3 regions of the Dyella sp. genome follow, and region 1 is predicted to be linked to each of the others. Evidence: predicted binding sites of a transcription regulator. Region 1 holds the regulator's gene; each other region holds the start of a gene.

Region 1 (6,570 bases):
ACGAATTCGTCGGGCCGCCGATCTCCGATTACGTGCTCTACAACTCCACCGTCTGGAGCTACGGCGTCGACGGGCTGCCGAGTTTCACCATGACCGCACCGCGCATGGATCGCCGTGGCGGCGACGAATCGCTGTACATCAACGCGCCGGTGTTCGAGATCGCCTCCAAGCACCCAGGCGTGCCGAACTGGCACGGCAATGCGCCGTTCGGCTGGGTCAACAAGGGCGGCACGGAAATGCGGCTGGACGGCACGGTTTACATGCAACGCCCTGCCTACGCCCAAGGTCCCATGGCAACATTATGTACCTCCAATGTCACCGGCTGGCCGAAGGAGAACCGCATGCAAACCGCGGATCCGGCCACCATGACGCAGGGCGCAAGCGTAATGAACGGTGTCGGCATGCGTGCCAACCTCAACGATAACCATCTGGAGTTGCTCCATGACGTGCACGGCCTGCTGTACTCAAGCCAGAACAACGCTACGGCTAAGCCTGTTGATTGCAGGACTCTTGTCGCTGCAGCCGGCACTGGCAAGGCAGGATGATCGCAACCAGCCGATCCACGTCGTGCACGCCGAAAGCTTCGACGGCTACAACCAGCCCAATACCGTCAGCACCTTCACCGGCAACGTGCTGATCACGCAGGGCACGATGAAGCTCACCGGCGAAGTCGCCAAGATCTACACCGCCAAGGAAGACACCTCCGTCGATCACATCATCGTGACCGGTACGCCGCAAAAGCGTCCGCATATCCAGCAGATCGACGACAACGGCAACCTGATGACCGGCGACGCCGACCGGCTGGATTACGACAACGTCAACGGCATCGCCGTCCTGACCGGCAATGCGTACGTGCATCAGCAGAACAAGGGTGATGCGCGCGGCGCCAAGCTTACCTACAACACGCAGACCAGCTACATGGTCGGCGAGAGTGGCGGCGGAGGACAGGTCACCATGACCTTCCTGCCCAAGCAAAAGCCGCTGCCGCCGCCGAAGCACGGCGCCGCACCGGCAATGCCGCCCGCCCCCGCCAAGCCGGCGGCTAAATCGAACACCGTCAAGCCGGCTTCGTCATCCAGCACCAGCGCGCCGGCGTCCGCCAGCGACGCCCCCAAGGAATAACCGTTACATGCTGTCCGCAGAAGGTCTGCAAAAAAGTTTCCGCGCGCGCCAGGTGGTGCGTGACTTCGCATTCTCGATCCGCCAGGGTGAAGTCGTCGGCCTGCTCGGCCCCAACGGCGCCGGCAAGACCACCTGCTTCTACATGATCGTCGGCCTGATCGAAGCCGACGCCGGGACCATCAAGCTCGACAAGCAGGACATCACCGGCCTGCCCATGCATTCGCGCGCCAAGCTCGGCATCGGCTATTTGCCGCAGGAAGCTTCGGTCTTCCGTCGCCTCAGCGTGGCCGACAACATCATGGCCGTATTGGAGTTGCGTGCAGGCCTGGATCAGCGCAAGCGTGATGCCGAGCTGGAAAGCCTGCTGGATGAATTGAAAATTGCCCATATCGCCGGCCAGAAAGGCATCAGCCTGTCCGGTGGCGAACGCCGCCGCGTGGAAATTGCGCGCGCCCTGGCCGCGCAACCGCGTTACATGCTGCTGGACGAACCGTTCGCCGGCGTGGACCCGATCTCGGTCGGTGAAATCCAGCGCATCGTGCGGCACCTGAAGGAACGCGGCATCGGCGTGCTAATTACCGACCATAACGTGCGCGAAACATTGGGCATCTGCGACCGCGCCTACATCATGAACGAGGGCGAGGTACTTTCTCGGGGCACGCCGGCGCATATCCTGGCCGACGAGCGCGTGCGCGAAGTCTACCTGGGACGCGAATTCCGCCTGTAATTCAACCCTCTCCCAAAGGGGAGGGAGTAGCGCGCGTTGAACACACGCCTGATGTTCAACAACGCTGAGGCTGCGCCTGATCCAATCCCCCGTAGATACTCCAACTTTTTTACAGGCACAAGCTTAATTTGCGCCGCTTCACATCCATGTATAAGGCGGCATGCCAGGGTGGCTGTCAACTATGGCCGGCGTTCCGCCGAGGGGTTAGGATGAAGCCAGCTAAACCCTTTTGGCAGGCATGAAACCAGGGCTTCAGTTCCGTCTCAATCAACAGCTGGCTCTCACGCCACAACTGCAACAGGCCATCCGCCTGTTGCAGTTGTCGCAACTGGAGCTGGCGGCCGAACTGCGCCAGCTCGCCGAAAGCAATCCTCTGCTTGAGTTTGCCGAAGACGCGACCGAAGAACAGGGCGAAACCGAAGCCGACGGCGAATACGACAACGAGTTCGAATCACTGGTCACGATGAACGGTGATGCCGCATCCGGCGGCAGCGATGCCAACGACGAAGCGCCTGAGTGGACCGAACCGGAAATCCGCTCGGACGAGCCGATCGATTTCTCCTCCAGCAACGGTAGCGGCAATGGCTCCGGCAACCGCGACGAGGAAGGCATGGAGCCGCAGAATGCGGCGGCCGAATCGCTGCAGGAACACTTGCTGTGGCAGCTAAATCTCACGCCGATGGATCCGCGCGCGAAGGCGATCGCCACCGTGCTGATCGACGCGCTCAATACCGACGGCTACCTCGGCGAAGGCGTCGATGCGGTGCTCGCCGCGCTGCCTCCGCACCTGAAAGCAACCGCCGAGGAAGTGGAGACGGTACGCCGCCAGCTGCAGCACTTCGATCCGGCCGGCGTGGCCAGCATTGATCTTCCCGACTGCCTGCGCGCGCAGCTGGAACAGTTCGATCCCAGCACACCGTTCCGCGATCTCGCCCTGCGCATCGTCGAACACGAGCTGGAATTGCTGGCCCGAAACGACATGGCCAAGCTGGCCCGCCGCCTGCACGCCACCGAAGACGACACCACCGGCGCCGCCATCCTTATCCGCAGCCTGGACCCGCGTCCCGGCGCGGCGATGGATACCACGCCGGTGGAATATGTGGCGCCCGACGTCTACGCGCGCAAGGAAGGCACACGCTGGCGCGTGCTGATGAATCCGGACAGCCAGCCCAAGCTCAGCCTCAACCAGCACTACTGCGGCCTGATTGCGCGGGCACGCGGCGAAGACGCCAGCTGGATGCGCGGGCAATTGCAGGAAGCGCGCTGGCTGATTAAAAGCCTGGAATCACGTGCCGACACACTCCTGAAGGTCGCCGAAGCGATCGTGCGAAGGCAGAGCGCCTTCCTGGACTACGGTCCGGAAGCGATGCAGCCGCTGGTGCTACGCGAAGTGGCCGAGGAGGTGGGTATGCATGAATCGACCATTTCTCGCGTCACCACGCGCAAATACATCCATACGCCGCGCGGCACGTACGAACTGAAATATTTCTTCTCCAGCGGCGTGTCGACCGAAGACGGCGGCAGCGCGTCCGCCACCGCCATCCAGGCGATGCTGCGCAAGCTGGTCGACAACGAAGATCCGCGCAAACCGCTCTCCGATCAGGCGCTCGCCGAGGAGCTGCACAACAAAGGCATCCAGGTAGCGCGACGAACGGTCGCGAAATACCGGGAAATCCTGCGCATTCCCAGCTCCAGCGAACGACAGCGCAACAGCTGACATTCCTTCGCTGCGATCAGATTCAAGGGAACTTGCAGCACGGCCGAACAATCCCATATCCATAAGCGGAGTTAAGGTCTAGCTTCACGGTGCAACGATCAGCTTCACGATCCGCGTGCCGATCAACGCCGCCACTGGCGGCCAGTTCCAAGAAGGAGGCGTAGCCATGCAATTCCAACTCAGCGGTCAAAAGATCGAAGTCACCCCGGCCTTGCGCAATCACGCTGAAGCCAAGCTCGATCGATTGAACCGACTCGACGAACGCATCGTTGGCCTGAATGTGGTGCTCTCGGTTGACAAGCTGCAGCACTGCGCAGAAGGCACGCTCAAGGTTCCAGGCAAATCACTGCACGCCGCGGCCACCGAAAACGACATGTACGCCTCCATTGACCTGCTGTTTGACAAACTCGTTGACCAGCTTCGCCGCTATCGGGAAAAACTGCACGACAAGCACCCCCATGAAGTGCGCGAGGCGCGGCAATACGGATAGATAGAGCCGGCCATCCACGCCCCTTTCCCCTTGGGAGAGGGGCGTGGGTGAGGGCAACCTTCCACGAACCACCTAAGAACGTCATCCCCACGGCCGTCATTCCGCGAAAGCGGGAATCAGTTTTCAACGCGATGCGCCAGGGCAAGATGGATGCCCGCTTTCGCAGGAATGACACCCACAGGGGTGTAAGGTGACCGTCATGTCACCCCTCCCCTACTCACAGAAACGAAGCAAAAGCAGCCCTTCCCACCCCCGAACTGGCACAATGTTCCCCGCCGCCGCCCCCATCTAGGCAGCTCCGCGGCACAAAGGGAACCTCCTTGGAACGGCTTACCGCACGACAACTCTTCGATGACATCCACGAGCGCATGGCGCTGCGCTGGGTGGCGGGCATGCGCGGCGAAACGCGCGTGCTCGAATACGGCTCCACGCCCGCCCGCCGCCCGTCGCTGGTGGGTTATCTCAATGTGATCTATCCCAACAAGATCCAGATCGTGGGCACCGAAGAGCTGAGCTATCTGGACAGCCTGGATTCGCGCCAGCGCTGGGAGGTGGTGCACAAAGCCGCGGGCACGCAACCGGTGGCCTTCATCGTCACCAAGGACCAGGGCATTCCGGCCGACCTGCGCGAAGTGGCGGAGGAAACGGACACGCCCTTGTGGCTCAGCGCCAAGCGCGGCCACGAACTGCTGACCTGGATGCAGTACCACCTGGCACGCACCATGGCGCCGCGCCTGACCCTGCACGGCGTGCTGCTGGAAGTGTTCTCCATCGGCGTGCTGATCACCGGTGACGCCGGTTCCGGCAAGAGCGAGCTGGCGCTGGAACTGATCAGCCGCGGCCATCGCCTGGTGGCCGACGATGCGCCCGAATTCACGCTGATCGCACCCGACGTGATCGATGGCGCCTGTCCCGAACTCCTGCAGGATCTGCTCGAAGTGCGCGGACTGGGCGTGCTCAACGTGCGCGAGATGTTCGGCCACACATCGGTGAAGCCATCCAAATACCTGCGCCTGGTCATCCATCTCAAGCCCCTGCGCGACGGTGAGAACGTCGATGCGCTCACCCGCCTTACCGGCGACGTGGGCCATCGTGAAATCTTCGACGTGCAGGTGCCGATGATCACCCTGCCCGTCGCTCCCGGCCGCAACCTGGCGGTACTGGTGGAAGCGGCGGTGCGCAGCCATATGTTGAAGAGCAAGGGCATCGATCCGGCGCAAAGTTTCATGGACCGCCAGGCCCACCAGATGCGACGGCTTCCGCCTTGGTGAATCCATGACTCAATACGAAGGATTGATTTCCAACGACGATCCGACCGCCATCCACCTGGTGGTGCTCACCGGCATGTCCGGCGGCGGCAAGACGGTCGCCTTGCGCGCGTTGGAAGACCTGGAGTTCTACTGCGTCGACAACCTGCCCAGCGCGTTGCTGCCGCAGCTGGTGGAAGCGGCCACGCGCGGCGACAGCCATCGCCGCCGCATTGCCGTCGGCGTGGACGTGCGCAATCGAGACGAAGATTTCCAACATATGCCGCAGGTGCTGTCCCGGTTGGCCGCCACCGTGCAGGTGCACCTGATCTTTATCGATTGCAACGACGAAGTACTGATCAAGCGTTATTCGGAAACACGCCGCCGGCATCCGCTGGCGCTGCGTGGCGTGTCGCTCGCCGACGCCATTGCCGAAGAACGCCGGCTGCTACGTCCCTTGATGGCGATCGCCGAGCGCGTGATCGACTCCAGCAATTTGAACGTGCACCAGCTGCGTCGGTTGATTGCCACCGGCTACGCGCAGACGACGGCCGGTCTTACATTGATGTTCCAATCCTTTGCATTCCGCCGTGGCCTGCCGCTGGATTCGGATTTCGTATTCGACGCGCGCTGCCTGCCCAATCCGCACTGGGAACCCACGTTGCGCCCGCTGTCGGGCAAGGACGCCGCGGTGCGCGAATTCCTTGAACACCAGCCGGTCGTCGGCGAATACGTCCACGACACCACGCGCTGGCTGGATGCGTGGCTGCCCCGCTTCGAAGCGGACGACCGCAGCTACGTCACCATTTCCATCGGCTGCACCGGCGGCCGCCACCGTTCGGTTTACCTGGTCGAGAAACTCGCCGCGCACTATCGCACCATGCGCGAAGGGGTTCTCACTTTCCATCGCGAACTTGAGTGATGTTTATGCTGTCTTTCACAAACCCTAACGAAGCCACGGCATCATGACTGTCGGCGTGCTTCTGATGACCCACGAGTCGGTCGGCCAGGCGCTGGTCAAGGCAGCACGTCACGTATTGCCGAAACTGCCGCTGCGGGTGGCCACCGTGGAAGTGCCTGCACGAGCCGATCCGGATGTCATGCGCACGCTTACCGCCAAGCATGCGCGCGAACTGGACCAAGGCGAAGGTGTGCTGGTGCTGGCCGATCTGTATGGCGCGACACCCTGCAACATCGGGTTGTCGCTGAGTGCGGTAGGCGTAAGGCTGCGCTGTGTTTCGGGATTGAACCTGCCCATGCTGCTGCG
Region 2 (6,570 bases), on a different contig from region 1:
CTGGGGCAACCGTCATCCATGCTGATTCCGCAAGTGGTCGGCTTCAAGCTTTCCGGCAAGCTATCCGAAGGCGTGACCGCCACCGACCTGGTGCTCACCGTCACGCAGATGCTGCGCAAACTCGGTGTCGTGGGCAAGTTCGTGGAATTCTTCGGCGACGGCCTGAAGCATCTGCCGCTGGCCGATCGCGCCACCATCGGCAACATGGCGCCGGAATACGGCGCGACGTGCGGCATCTTCCCGGTCGATCAGGAAGCGCTCAACTACTTGCATCTATCGGGTCGTAGCGATGACCAGATCGCCTTGGTCAAGGCCTATGCACAAGCGCAAGGCCTGTGGCATGACGAAAACACGCCGCACGCGCAGTTCTCGGCCACGCTGGAACTCAATCTTGCCGATGTAAAACCGTCACTGGCCGGTCCCAAGCGTCCGCAGGATCGCGTGCTGCTCGAAGACGTCAAGAAGAGCTATCACGACAGCCTCGCCGCACTCACTGTCAATCGCAAGAACGGAAGCGAAGCACGTGCCGAAGCGCGTCTTGCCGGCGAAGGTGGCGGTACTGCGGTGGGCCATGACGCCAGTGCATTGGCGCAAGGCCCGCACGTCTCGATGAATGGCCAGGACTTTCAGTTGCACGATGGCGCGGTGGTGATTGCCGCCATCACTTCCTGCACCAATACATCCAATCCGGCGGTGATGCTCGGCGCAGGCCTGCTTGCCAAGAAAGCTGCCGAGAAAGGATTGAAGGCCAAGCCATGGGTCAAGACGTCGCTCGCTCCCGGTTCGCTGGTGGTAACTGATTACCTGGAAAAAACCGGCTTGCTGAAAGAGTTGGAGAAAGTCGGCTTCTATCTGGTCGGCTACGGCTGTACTACTTGCATCGGCAATTCCGGTCCGCTGCCGCAGGAAATCAGCAAGGGCATCGGCGAAGGTGATCTTGCCGTGGCTTCGGTATTGTCCGGTAACCGCAACTTCGAAGGCCGCGTGCATCCGGAAGTGAAAATGAACTATCTGGCCTCGCCGCCGCTCGTGGTCGCTTACGCACTGGCCGGCTCGCTGGATGTCAACCTCGCCACCGATCCGCTCGGCAAAGGCAGCGATGGCAAGCCGGTGTACTTGAAGGACATCTGGCCGAGCAACAAGGAAATTTCCGACGTGATCGCCGGCGCCGTAAGCCCGGAGATGTTCAAGAAGAACTATGCCGACGTGTTCAAGGGTGACAGCCGCTGGAACAGCATTCCATCGCCGGAAGGCGCGGTGTACCAGTGGGCCGACTCCACCTATATCAAGAACCCGCCCTACTTCGAAGGCATGACGATGGAGACGGGCAAGCTCGAAGACATCCATGGCGCGCGTGTGCTCGGCCTGTTCGGCGATTCCATCACCACCGACCACATCTCGCCCGCGGGCTCGATCAAGAAAGACAGCCCCGCCGGACGCTTCCTGATTTCCAAAGGGGTGGAGCCGAAAGACTTCAACTCCTATGGTTCGCGCCGCGGAAATGATGATGTGATGGTGCGCGGCACCTTCGCCAACATCCGCATCAGAAACCTGATGCTGGATGGCGTGGAAGGCGGCTATACGTTGCATGTGCCGAGTGGCGAGCAGCTGTCCATCTACGACGCGGCGATGAAGTACAAGGCGGACAAGACCCCGTTGATCGTGATTGCCGGCAAGGAATACGGCACCGGCTCCTCACGCGATTGGGCGGCCAAGGGCACGCTGCTGCTGGGCGTGAAAGCCGTGATCGCGGAAAGCTTCGAGCGCATTCATCGTTCCAACCTGGTTGGCATGGGCGTATTGCCGCTGCAGTTCAAAGACGGCGAAAACGCAAAGTCGCTCGGTTTGACCGGCAAGGAGACCTTCGAGATCACCGGCCTTACCGACGGCGAAGCGAAAGAAGCCAAGGTCGTGGCGAAGAGCGACAAGGGTGAAAAGACCTTTAAGGTGAAGGTGCTGCTGCTGACGCCGAAGGAACGCGAGTTCTTCAAGCATGGCGGCATCCTGCAGTACGTGTTGCGGCAACTGGCCAGCAAGAAAGCCGCCTGATCGTAGGTTTGGTGAGCGAACGCGAACCCCGACATCGCCATGCCCGTCAGGATGGCGATGTCGGGGGTTATGCCCTACTACAACTGCTGCGTCCAAGTCGCGCTATAGCACCGCCAAGCATGACCTTCTTTGCGCCACGCGGTTTCCACCTTGTAGACGCCCAGTTGCGATGGAAACAATTTCCCGCCGCTGGTCAGCGTGATGGTAAAGCTCGCCACGTATCGCTCGCCGCGCGCCTGGACAGCCACCGCCCCCAGCATGGCATGCAATGTCTCACCACGAAACTTCGCGGCGCGAAGCAGGCTGCCGATATCCTGCCGTGTCATCGTGCCGCGATTGCCATCGAAATCAGCCGTCAGCGGCTCGACCGCCGCCGACGCGTCGACCTGCTCGGCCGCCTGAGCTGCCTTGTCGATGGCCTGCCGAATCAGCACTTCATCCGGTGCGCGATGACATCCGATCACCATCGGGATCAGCAGGGCGATAAATGAAAATCGGTACAGGTATTTCATGCTCAGCACCCCGTGGCCTCCCCAAGCAGACCTCGCTGCGACGCGGCTTGCCGCTATACGCCAGCGTATGCTCCAATGCCTCGCCATCATGATGCCTGATGCGCACCACCATCACTGCATCACCCATCACCAATGGCATCAATCAGGGAACTTGGGATCGAACATGAGCAATCAGCGTCCGTGGCTGAGTCACTATCCGGATGGCGTACCCGCAGCGATCGATATCGACAAGTACGCATCGGTAGTCGGCGTGCTGGAAGAGGCTTTTGAACGCTTCCGCGAGCGCGATGCTTTCTCCAGTTTCGGCAAACGCCTGAGCTACGGTGCCATCGATACGCTGAGCCGGCAATTTGCTGCCTACCTCACCGGGGAATTGAAACTCGCCCAGGGCGACCGCGTCGCCATCATGCTGCCTAACGTTCTGCAATATCCGATCGCGTTGTTCGGCGCGCTGCGCGCCGGCATGGTGGTGGTCAATACCAACCCGATGTACACCGCGCGCGAACTCAAGCATCAGCTGGAAGATTCGGGCGCCGTCGCCATCGTGGTGCTGGACAACTTCGCCGCGACCTTGCAGCAGATCGTTGCCGAAACCCAGGTCAAGCACATCGTGACTACCGGCTTGGGCGATCTGCTTGGCCTCAAGGGTTCGGTGATCAACTTCGTGCTCAAGCACGTCAAGAAGATGGTGCCGCCCTACTCCTTGCCGCATGCGGTGCGTTTCAAGGATGCCTTGGCTGCCGGCGCGAATCATGCTGCGCCCAAGCCCACCATCACCCACGACGACATCGCTTTCCTGCAATACACCGGCGGTACTACCGGCGTGGCCAAAGGCGCCATGCTCACCCATGGCAACATGGTGGCGAACATGTTGCAGGCCGGCGCCTGGATCGGCGCGAACCTCAAGGAAGAACGCGAGATCGTCATCACCGCGTTGCCGCTGTATCACATCTTTTCGTTGACTGCTAACGGGCTGGTGTTCATGCGTCTAGGCGGCTTGAACATCCTGATCACCAATCCACGGGACATGCCGGCCTTCGTCAAGGAACTCAAAAACTCGCGCTTCTCGGTGATCACCGGCGTGAACACGCTCTTCAACGGCTTGCTCAACACGCCCGGTTTCGAGAGTGTGGATTTCTCGAACCTGCACCTGAGCCTAGGCGGCGGCATGGCCGTGCAACGCGCGGTGGCCGAGCGCTGGAAGAAAGTGACCGGCTGCACGCTGGCCGAGGCATATGGGCTGACCGAAACCTCGCCGGCGGCCTGCATCAACCCGCTTGATCTGAAGGAATACAACGGCTCGATCGGCTTGCCCATTTCCTCTACTGACGTGGCAATCTGGTCCGAAGACAACCAGCCGTTGCCGATCGGCGAAGTGGGCGAGCTGATGGTGCACGGCCCACAAGTGATGAAGGGCTACTGGAAACGTCCCGACGAAACCGCCAAGGTGCTTGGCCCCGACGGCTGGCTGCACACCGGCGATATAGCCCGCATGGATGAGAACGGCTACGTCTATATCGTCGACCGCAAGAAGGACATGATCCTGGTCTCCGGCTTCAACGTGTATCCGAACGAGATCGAGGATACGGTGATGAAGCATCCTGGGGTGGCTGAAGTCGCCGCCATCGGCGTGCCGGATGAGCATTCCGGCGAAGCGGTCAAGCTGTTCGTGGTACGCAAGGATCCAAACCTCACGGCCGACCAGCTCAAGCAGTTCTGCCGCGAGAACTTCACCGGCTACAAGCGCCCGAAGACTATCGAATTCCGCGATGCGCTGCCCAAAAGCAATGTGGGCAAAATCCTGCGTCGTGAATTGCGCGATGAGAAGAAGCAGCCGGCTGTTGCCGGCGGATAGCCCCTGCGCGGGGATGAAATCCCAGCGCACCATCCCAGCCCGCGCATCCCTATTCGTCGTGCCACATCTCCAGGATGTCGGCATACCCACCAAGCAGATTCCATAACGGCACCTGCTTGTCCTCCGGGATGCGCGTATACGCCAGGCCGATGTGCCGCTCCGATACGCGTGCGACCTTCGCTTCAAGGTGGATGTGCAGGTCGCCACCAAAAATCATGTCGAGCACCCAGCTCTCGCCAGGTTGGCCGTTCCATTCCGGCGGGCGGCGCAACAAGGCACCCGTTGCCGAAATATCGATCAGGTCGGTCGGATGGGACTCATCGCCATGGCTCATCAATACCGTGGTCTTGATGCGCATGCGCGCCGGGCGCAGATGTTCCCGGTCGGAACCGTCCATGGCGTGCCCATCTTTTGTCGTCATCTTTTTCATCTCCCTACAGCTTACGCCGCCGACGCGGCGTACTGAGCCCGACCTTCGCCACTGCGAACCGCCTCCAGGCGGCATTCACGGCTCGTCGGCATCAGCGCCACCTTGCTGATGTCCCCCGGATGTGCGCGTATGATGAAGCAAGCTACATGCCACTGCTACAACTGCGTTTCATCACTGAACAAAGCTGCGACGGCGCTCGTCCGTGACCTGCCCTCGACACTCAAGGTCACATGCTGCCCCAGCTGTGCAGTCAGTTCCCGCCTGCACTTTTTTATAGCGGCATCCGTCAAACACGCTTTGACAAGCCGTTACCGCAGCTGAAAACCCTCGCTGGACATGCCGCATCCGTGCCGTTACTCTGTCAGCCGCGAGTGGGGCCATGCAGGGACGATCGCCGGGAGCCCCGGCTGGAATGACCTCCACCTGATGTACTCAGCCGACCTTTTACGAATCGCGGGCGACGCCAGCGGCGTCACACCGGTTCCTGCTCGGTCGTACCAGTAACGCAAGCAATCCGTTACCGACCGGCATCCGGACACCGCCAGCCTGACACGAACCACTACTGTGGGGTTCATCAGGGCCAGCAACCGCGGGAAACCGCACGCTCGGCTGGGCATCGCGCAGATATTGGCTTTATCGGAATGGCCTCAAGCAGCCACGGGCATTCCAGGCATGAACTCTTGGGTTTCCGTGTGGGAAGAGAGTTTTGAGTCGTCCACAGAACGAATGCCGGCCCCATCGGGCGGGCCAATGACATGCATTGATGAGCACTGAGCCAACCGAGTCTCAGCCTATACAAGCAACGCAAGATGCGTTTGCAGGGGTTCCGCAGCAGCAGGAAATGCCGCTGGCCATCGTGCGTGGCGAACCCATTCTGCAAATGCCGCAGGACCTGTACATCCCTCCGGATGCGCTGGAAGTCATCCTGGAGGCGTTCGAAGGGCCGCTGGATCTCCTGCTGTACCTGATCCGCCGGCAGAACCTGGACATTCTCGATATTCCGATCGCCGAGATCACCCGGCAATACATGGAATACATCGAGATGATGCGCGATGTGATGCGCTTGGAACTGGCCGCGGAATACCTGCTGATGGCAGCGATCCTGGCCGAGATCAAATCGCGTCTGCTACTGCCGCGCCCGCCCATGGAAGAGGGTCTGGAAGAGGATCCGCGCGCCGAACTGGTGCGCCGCCTGCAGGAGTACGAGCGTTTCAAGAGGGCTGCCGAAGATATCGACGCCCTGCCCCGACTGGAGCGGGACACGGTGCTGGCGCAGGCCGATACGGGCGAGCGCAACGTGATCAAGCTGCCGCCGCCGCTGGACCTGAAGGAGATGTTGCTGGCGCTCAAGGACGTGCTGCGCCGGGCCGAGTTGTTCGGGCATCATGCGATCAAACGCGAGGCGCTGAGTGTGCGCCAGCGCATGGGCGAGTTGCTCAGCCGCCTGGAGGGCGATCAGTTCCACCGCTTCGAAACGCTGTTCGACGTGAGCGAAGGACGGCTGGGCGTGGTGGTCACCTTCCTGGCCATGCTGGAGCTGGCCAAGGAGTTCCTGGTCAGCATCGTGCAGGAAGAACCGTTGGCGCCGATCTACGTCAAGGCCAACACCTCTGCGGCTGGCGAAGCAGCCGTTGTCGAGGAGGAAGACGTCGGCGGCGACGACGTCTTCGAGCAACCGGATGCCGCTTCGGGCGGCGAGTAACAGTCCCCACCACAAACATCGC
Region 3 (6,570 bases), on a different contig from region 1:
ACCACCGGCTGCATTCGGCGGATAGACCTGCAGCTTGGAGCCGTCGGCGGTCACCACGTTGCCGTTGGCGTCTTCATGAAAGGCGCCGTCGCGTGTGTATTGATCGCCGGTGCCGTTGTTGACGATGAAGAAGCCGTTGCCGCTGAGCGCCATGTCCAGGCTGCCGTTGGTGGTTTCCAGGTCGCCCTGCGAAAAGCCTTGCGCAACGCCGGTGAGTTCCGCGCCGCTGCCCACGGCCACCGAACTTAAGTTAAGGCCGGTCACTGCATACACTTCGGAGAACTGTGCAGTGGACCCCTTGAAGCCCACGGTGCCCGCGTTGGCGACGTTGTTGGAAATGACGTTCAACTGGTCCTGGGCCGCGTTGATGCCACTGAGCGCCTGATTGAGAGCCATGCTGTTTGTACCCCCTGATGGATGACGGTGTGCGCGATCGCGCGTCGTCAGTTGATCTGTGCGACCTGGCTCAGCGGCACGCCGCCGATACCCGCCACTTGCAAATACGTACCCGTGCTGCTGCCGCCGTAACCGACGCCGGTCACCGAGCCGGCCACATACGTGGTGAGCGCGGCGCTGTTGCCGCCATTGTTGGCCGAGACGGCGTAGGTGCCATTGGCGACGGCGTTGCCGCTGCTGTCCTTGCCATTCCAGCTGAACGAGGAAAGGCCGGCCGGCTGCGCGCCGAGGTCGATGGTGTTGACCACGTTGCCGTTGGTGTCCTTGATGGTGACCACGACATCCCCGGCCGTGCTGACGTTGACGCCGCCGTTGACCGAGCCGCCGCTATAGGTGAGTGCGTTCGATGGCACCAGCACCTGCCGGCCGACCAGGCTGGCGGAACTCAGCACCTGCGCACTTTGCGCATTGGCGCCGATGCTGCTGCTCAATCCGGTAAGGCTGCTCTGGATGTTCTGCAAGGTGCCAAGCTGCGCGAATTGCGCCATCTCGGCCGCCATCTGCGAGTTGTCCATCGGCTGGGTGGGATCCTGCGCGGTGAGCTGCGTGGTCAGCAGTTGCAGGAAATCCGACTGCGTCATGGTCGAACCGCTCGGGGTGCTGGTCACCGTGCTGCCGGTGAGGCTCAGGCCTGAAGCGGAATAGCTATTGGTGCTGCTGCCTACGGCGCTCATGAGAGCCTCCTTAGGGTCTCGGCGTAGCCCGCGTTGTCACGGTGCGTCCGCCAGGTGGTAGTGTGCGGCGCAGCGCTTGCCTGGCTGGCAAGCCAAGCCGCGCGCTGCCGCATGGTGGACGCACCGTGGCAACCCTTCGGGCCGGAGCTGTTTGCTCGCCGGGCGGCGTCCTCTCTCAGTTGTGTATCGACATACACGCCTTCGTTCCTCCTTGCCCTACAAGCAAACAGATCCGGCGCGGGCCACGCCGAGACCCTAAGGAGGCTCTTAGCTGCCCAGGTTGATGGTCTTGATCATGAGCTGCTTGGTGGTGTTCATCACTTCCACGTTGTTCTGATACGAACGCGACGCGGAAATCATGTTCACTAGCTCATCGATCGGATTGACGTTGCTGCCGTAGACGAAACCGTTGGCATCCGCCATCGGGTTGCCCGGTTCGTAATGCGACTCCACCGGCTGCTGGCTTTCGGTGACGCCGGCCATGCGCACGCCGACGTTCGCGTTGGCTTCGCCTTCCGCCGCACCGCTCTGTTGCTGCAGCACCGGCGCGAACATCAGCTCCTTCGCTTTGTAAGCGGTATTGGGACTGCTGCTGACGCTGTCGGCGTTGGCGAGGTTGCTGGCGACGGTGTTGAGCCGCAGCGATTCGGCGGACATGCCGGAACCGGCGGTGTCGAAAATCTTCATCAGGGACATCAGCTTTGTCCTCCACCATTGATGGCCAGGCGCAGCTGCTGGATCGTGCTGTTGATGAAGCTGAGGCTGGCCTGGTAATGCACCATGTTGCTGGCGAATGCGGATTGCTCGACCTGCGCATCGACGGTGTTGCCGTCCATGCTCGGTTGCAGCGGCACGCGGTATTTCAAGCTATCGGCGGATTCGCTCGTGCTCGTCATCTGGCCCGGTGTCGGCGTGCTCAAGGCAAGCGCCCCAGAAGGCTCGCCGCTTGCTTGCTGCAATACCTGGCGGAAGTCGACGTCGCGCGCCTTGTATTCGGGCGTGTCGGCGTTGGCGATGTTCGATGCAATCACTTCGGAACGGCGCTGCCACACATCCAGTGCCTGGCCACTCAAACCGAACACGTTGTCGAGAAGATTGCTCATGAATGCGTCCCCGCGGCCGATAACCGCCTGCGGAGGGATTTGAGCAAGTTGCATGCCACGGCTTGACAAGGCCGTGCAAACCGCATCGCAAAGCCATTTGCAGCCAGTTGCACCAGCTGCGCATGATGTGCGGCGACGTTATACCGGCGCGCCGGGACGGATTCCCGACATCACCGCTGCGGCGCAGGCGCCGTCAATTTGTTGACGGGTCCATCAGCTCGAGCACGGTTTTCGCCAACAGATCGGGCTGGAACTTTGCGATGAAGCGATCGGCGCCGACGTCGCGTACCAGGGTCTCATTGAAGACACCGCTTAAAGAACTGTGCAGCACCACTTTGAGTTGGCGCAGCGCGGGCGTTTCGCGGATCGCACGCGTCAACGCGTAGCCGTCCAGGCGCGGCATCTCGATATCGGAAATCACCAGTGCGACGCGTTCGCCATCGTTTTGCATCATGCCGGTAAGCAGCTCCAGCGCTTCCTGGCCGTCCTGCGCAATCACGCATTCGAGGTTGACCTGCTTGAACAGGTGGATCAGGCGCCCGCGCGCCACCACCGAATCGTCCACCACCATGATGCGGCGCGTGGGTAGCTGGCGAAGCCCGGCCTGCTGTTGCAGATGCGGCGAGATCTCGGTTGCCACCTCTTCGATGCTGGCCAGCACGTGTTCCACGTCGACCACCGCCATCAGCTGGCCGTCGATGCGGCTCACTGCGTTGACGCGATTGCCGAAGCCCAGCGTCACCGACGGCGCCTCCAGCGATTCGCCGGTGCAATGCACGATGCGCTGGAAATCCGCCACCAGGAAACCCTGCATGGAACGGCTGAACTCGGTCACCACCACGTGCGCGGACGCTACGTCGGTCAGCGGCGGATAGCCCATGGCCAGGGCCAGGTCGATCACCGGAATGGTTTTGCCGCGGTAGTCGAAGCTGCCTGCCAGCCACTGATGCATGCCTGGCAGCTTTTCCATCGCCGGCTTGCGCAATACCTCGCGCACCTTGAACACGTTGATGCCGAACAGCTGCTTGTCGCCCAGGCGAAACAGCAGCATCGCCACGCGATTGTGGCCGGCCAGGCGGGTGTGGCTTTCCACGCTGTCCAGCAGTGTGGCGGTGCTCATGCGGTTCCTGGATGCAATGTGGGACATGCATGTATCGGCGCGAGGTGTGCCGACTTGAGCCGCATGCCAACCACGGAACAGCGTGGCACATGCTTTGCTTCCTCAACTTTCGACCTTTCCCGCCGATGTCTGAAAACCCATCAACGGAACTCTTTTGTCTATGAGTCTGATCCGCAGCCAGCATCTGGCCGCCTTGATCCAAGCCGCAGTGGCTGGCAACGAGGCTGAAGTCGCACGCTTGCGCCACCAGCATCCCCGTGCGGCCAAGCTGCTCGAGCCGGTGTTCGCGCGCCTGGCGCCGCGTGCGCCGGCCGTGGTGGCCTTGCAGTCGCTGGAGCAACAAAGCCTGGTACTGACGCATGCGCAGGTGCTGCATCGCGAGCAGTCCGCCCTGGAACAATCGATTGGCGAAAGCCGCGACAGCGTCGGACAGTTGACGGACGGCAGCGCCGGCATGTCGGCCACGCTGCAGCAGGCGCAGGGCGGCGTCGAGCAAGCGGCCAAGGCCGGCGAGCAGAGTACGGCCAATGTCAGCGAACTCAACGGCCAGCTGCGCCTGCTGCGCAGCGCGTTGTCCGCGATGAACCAGAGCCAGAGCCTGCTGACCGAGCAGGTCGCGCAAATTCGTGCGCTCACCACCAGCGTGCAGGACATCGCCCATCAAACCAACCTGGTCGCCTTGAACGCCGCGATCGAAGCGGCGCGTGCCGGCGATGCGGGCCGTGGCTTTGCCGTGGTGGCGGACGAGGTGAAGCAGCTGGCTGAGAAAACCGCGCAGGCGACGGCGGAGATCGAGACCGTCACCAGTTCCATCGGCGAGTTCTCGCTGCAGATGAACGGCAACGTGCAGCAGAGCCTGCAACGGTTGGAGCGTGCACAGACCGGCGTCAACGCCACCGAACGCACGTTGCAGCAAGGCAGCGAAACACTGCAGGGCGCAGGCGAGCGCTTGCGTTCGCTACGCGACAGCCAGGATGGTTCGCACGTGCGCGCCACCGCCTTGAAAGCCACGCTGGGCGCCTTGCAGCGCCGCGCGTATGAAACGCGCCGCCATGGCGAGGCGCTCGGCCGTGCGGCGGCGCTCGCGCATCGCCTGTGCCTCGGCTGGCTGGAAGGCGAAAGCGGCAACGACACGGCCAGCCTCAGCCTGACTGTGCGCGAGTCGGTGATCGGTTTGCGCCAGAGCATGGAACTGGCGCTGCAGGAGCCCACCTCGCTCGATCGGCGCTGGTTCGATACCGATGTGTTGAAGCGCAGCCTCGATCGGCTTACGGCACGCTGCGGCAATGGCCCGTCGAGCGCCAGCCTGCATGCATCCGCTGCACGCTTGCGCGAACACGGCGAGGCGTTTCTGGAATTGCTCGGCAACGGGCAGTTCGAGCAGGCCGCGCAGATGTCGGAGAAATTGGAGAGTGAGCGCGAGGCGATCAATAGCCAGCTGGCTTTGATTCTGGCTGGCGAGGGGGCATGAGGTTTTTGCCGGCTCGCATGCTTTCCTTACCGTCATTCCGGCGAAGGCCGGAATCCAGTCTAAATATGCGTCCGAAGGACACATTATTAGTTTTGAGTGCTTCGCACAGCGTATTAAAACTGGATTCCGGCCTTCGCCGGAATGACGACAAGGCAAGAACGAGCATTGCGCGAAACCCCACTGCTTTGGCAGCAGCATCGCTACTAGCACTCATCACCCCAGCCCACGCCGACACCACCGCCGCCGACCTGCGCACCGCCGCCGAACAAGCCGTCCGCACGCAATACGGCACGGCCGGCAGCCGGGTCGTGATCGTGCCGACGCGGCTCAACCCGCGCTTGCATTTCGCCACCTGCCCGCATGCCTTGCAGACACGCCTGCCGATGCGCCAAGGCATTCCCTCGCGCGTGGCCGTCGCGGTCAGCTGCGCCGGCGCTCCGGGCTGGAGCATCCAGGTACCGGTGCAGATGCAGGTATTCCGCAACGTACTGGTCACCAGCCATCCGATGGCGCGCGGCGACATCCCCGGTCCGGGCGACGTGCATAGCGAAGAACGCGACGTGGCGCGGCTCGGTTATGGCTATATCGAAAGCCTCGACCAGATCCTCGGCCACTCGCTGGGCCGCCCGCTGATTGCCGGCGTGGTGTTGGAACCGGGCGACTTTGCCGGCCGGGAGACCGTGCATTCCGGCGAGGATGTGGAACTGGTGGCCCAGGTGGACGGCATCGAGGTGCGCACCCATGGCATGGCCCTGGATGGCGGGGACACCGGCGCCCGCCTGAGGGTTCGCAATGACAATTCCGGCCGAATTATCAGCGGCGTAGTGATCGGAGAAGGCCAGGTGAGGGCCTTACCTTAACGTTGGACGAACCTACATACTGAAGGGCGATCGGCGCATTCAAGTTTTCCCGGACGCCGCCGATACCCTTACCGAGGTACATCGAGAGAACGCCAAGAACCATGAATACAACCATCTCGTCCAATGGCTTGCCGCAGCTCCCGCTCGCGACGACCAACGCCGAAAACGGCGCCGCCCAGACCGCCACGGCGACCCCGTCGGCCAGCTCCTCGGTTTCGCAGACTGACGACAGCGTGCATCTGACCGATTCGGCCCGTGCCCTGCAGCAGGCCAGCAGCGCCAACGCGCCGGTCGACACCCACAAGGTGGAGCAGATCAAGCAGCAGCTGGCCGCCGGTACCTACCAGGTCAACCCACACGCCATCGCCAGCAGCCTGGTTTCGCTGGAAGGCCAGATCGGCGGCTCCAAATAAGAAACCCATGCCATGAGCCCGAACCTGCAGGCTGAACTCGGTGCCGCACTGCGCGCCGTCCTGGACGAGATGAGCGCGACTACCTCGCAGCTGATCACCGTGCTGGACGAGGAACGCGAAGCGCTCAACGTCGCCGACGCCAACGCGCTCAACCGCTCGGGCGAAGCCAAGCAGATGCTGATGCGCCGGCTCGAACAACTCGACGTGGAACGCCTGCACCTGTGCAGCACATCCACCGAGGCCGCGCAGCAGGTCGAGACGCAATGGCAGGAATTGCTGAAGTCGCTGACGGTTTGCCGCGACAAGAATCAACGCAACGGCGCGCTGGTCGGGCAACGCCTGGCGCAGGTACGGCGTGCGCTGGCGGTGCTCACCGGCAGCGAAACGCAAACCGGCACCTACGGCCAGAACGGCGCGCTGCAGGACACGCATCGATCGGTGCAGCTCGCGCAGGCATGACGCTTTTCCGGGCA

Evidence for each region. The regulator sigma-54, encoded in region 1, starts transcription at its own class of promoters, with help from an activator protein. The targets are predictions, from matches to a motif close to TGGCACGNGCNTTGC.
Region 2: a site for sigma-54 is predicted at 4,984-4,998, ahead of V7M64_RS18590 (PilZ domain-containing protein). Genes of this name have one in related genera too.
Region 3: a site for sigma-54 is predicted at 2,277-2,291, ahead of flgB (flagellar basal body rod protein FlgB). Genes of this name have one in related genera too.

The regions. Positions count from the first base shown of each region.
Region 1 is NZ_DAIOEU010000042.1:28,604-35,173, forward strand. It holds gene lptC (LPS export ABC transporter periplasmic protein LptC) at 1-545, shown strand, start outside; gene lptA (lipopolysaccharide transport periplasmic protein LptA) at 511-1,122, shown strand; gene lptB (LPS export ABC transporter ATP-binding protein) at 1,130-1,849, shown strand; gene V7M64_RS15870 (RNA polymerase factor sigma-54) at 2,088-3,566, shown strand; gene raiA (ribosome-associated translation inhibitor RaiA) at 3,733-4,056, shown strand; gene hprK (HPr(Ser) kinase/phosphatase) at 4,377-5,327, shown strand; gene rapZ (RNase adapter RapZ) at 5,332-6,225, shown strand; gene V7M64_RS15890 (PTS fructose IIA subunit family protein) at 6,269-6,570, shown strand, end outside.
Region 2 is NZ_DAIOEU010000061.1:1,626-8,195, reverse strand. It holds gene acnA (aconitate hydratase AcnA) at 1-2,049, shown strand, start outside; gene V7M64_RS18600 (hypothetical protein) at 2,127-2,561, opposite strand; gene V7M64_RS18595 (long-chain-fatty-acid--CoA ligase) at 2,725-4,416, shown strand; gene V7M64_RS18590 (PilZ domain-containing protein) at 4,466-4,837, opposite strand; gene V7M64_RS18585 (ScpA family protein) at 5,688-6,548, shown strand.
Region 3 is NZ_DAIOEU010000026.1:17,804-24,373, forward strand. It holds gene V7M64_RS12050 (flagellar hook protein FlgE) at 1-396, opposite strand, end outside; gene V7M64_RS12055 (FlgD immunoglobulin-like domain containing protein) at 444-1,130, opposite strand; gene flgC (flagellar basal body rod protein FlgC) at 1,398-1,826, opposite strand; gene flgB (flagellar basal body rod protein FlgB) at 1,826-2,233, opposite strand; gene V7M64_RS12070 (chemotaxis protein) at 2,427-3,353, opposite strand; gene V7M64_RS12075 (methyl-accepting chemotaxis protein) at 3,514-4,824, shown strand; gene flgA (flagellar basal body P-ring formation chaperone FlgA) at 5,010-5,684, shown strand; gene flgM (flagellar biosynthesis anti-sigma factor FlgM) at 5,786-6,097, shown strand; gene V7M64_RS12090 (flagellar protein FlgN) at 6,110-6,556, shown strand.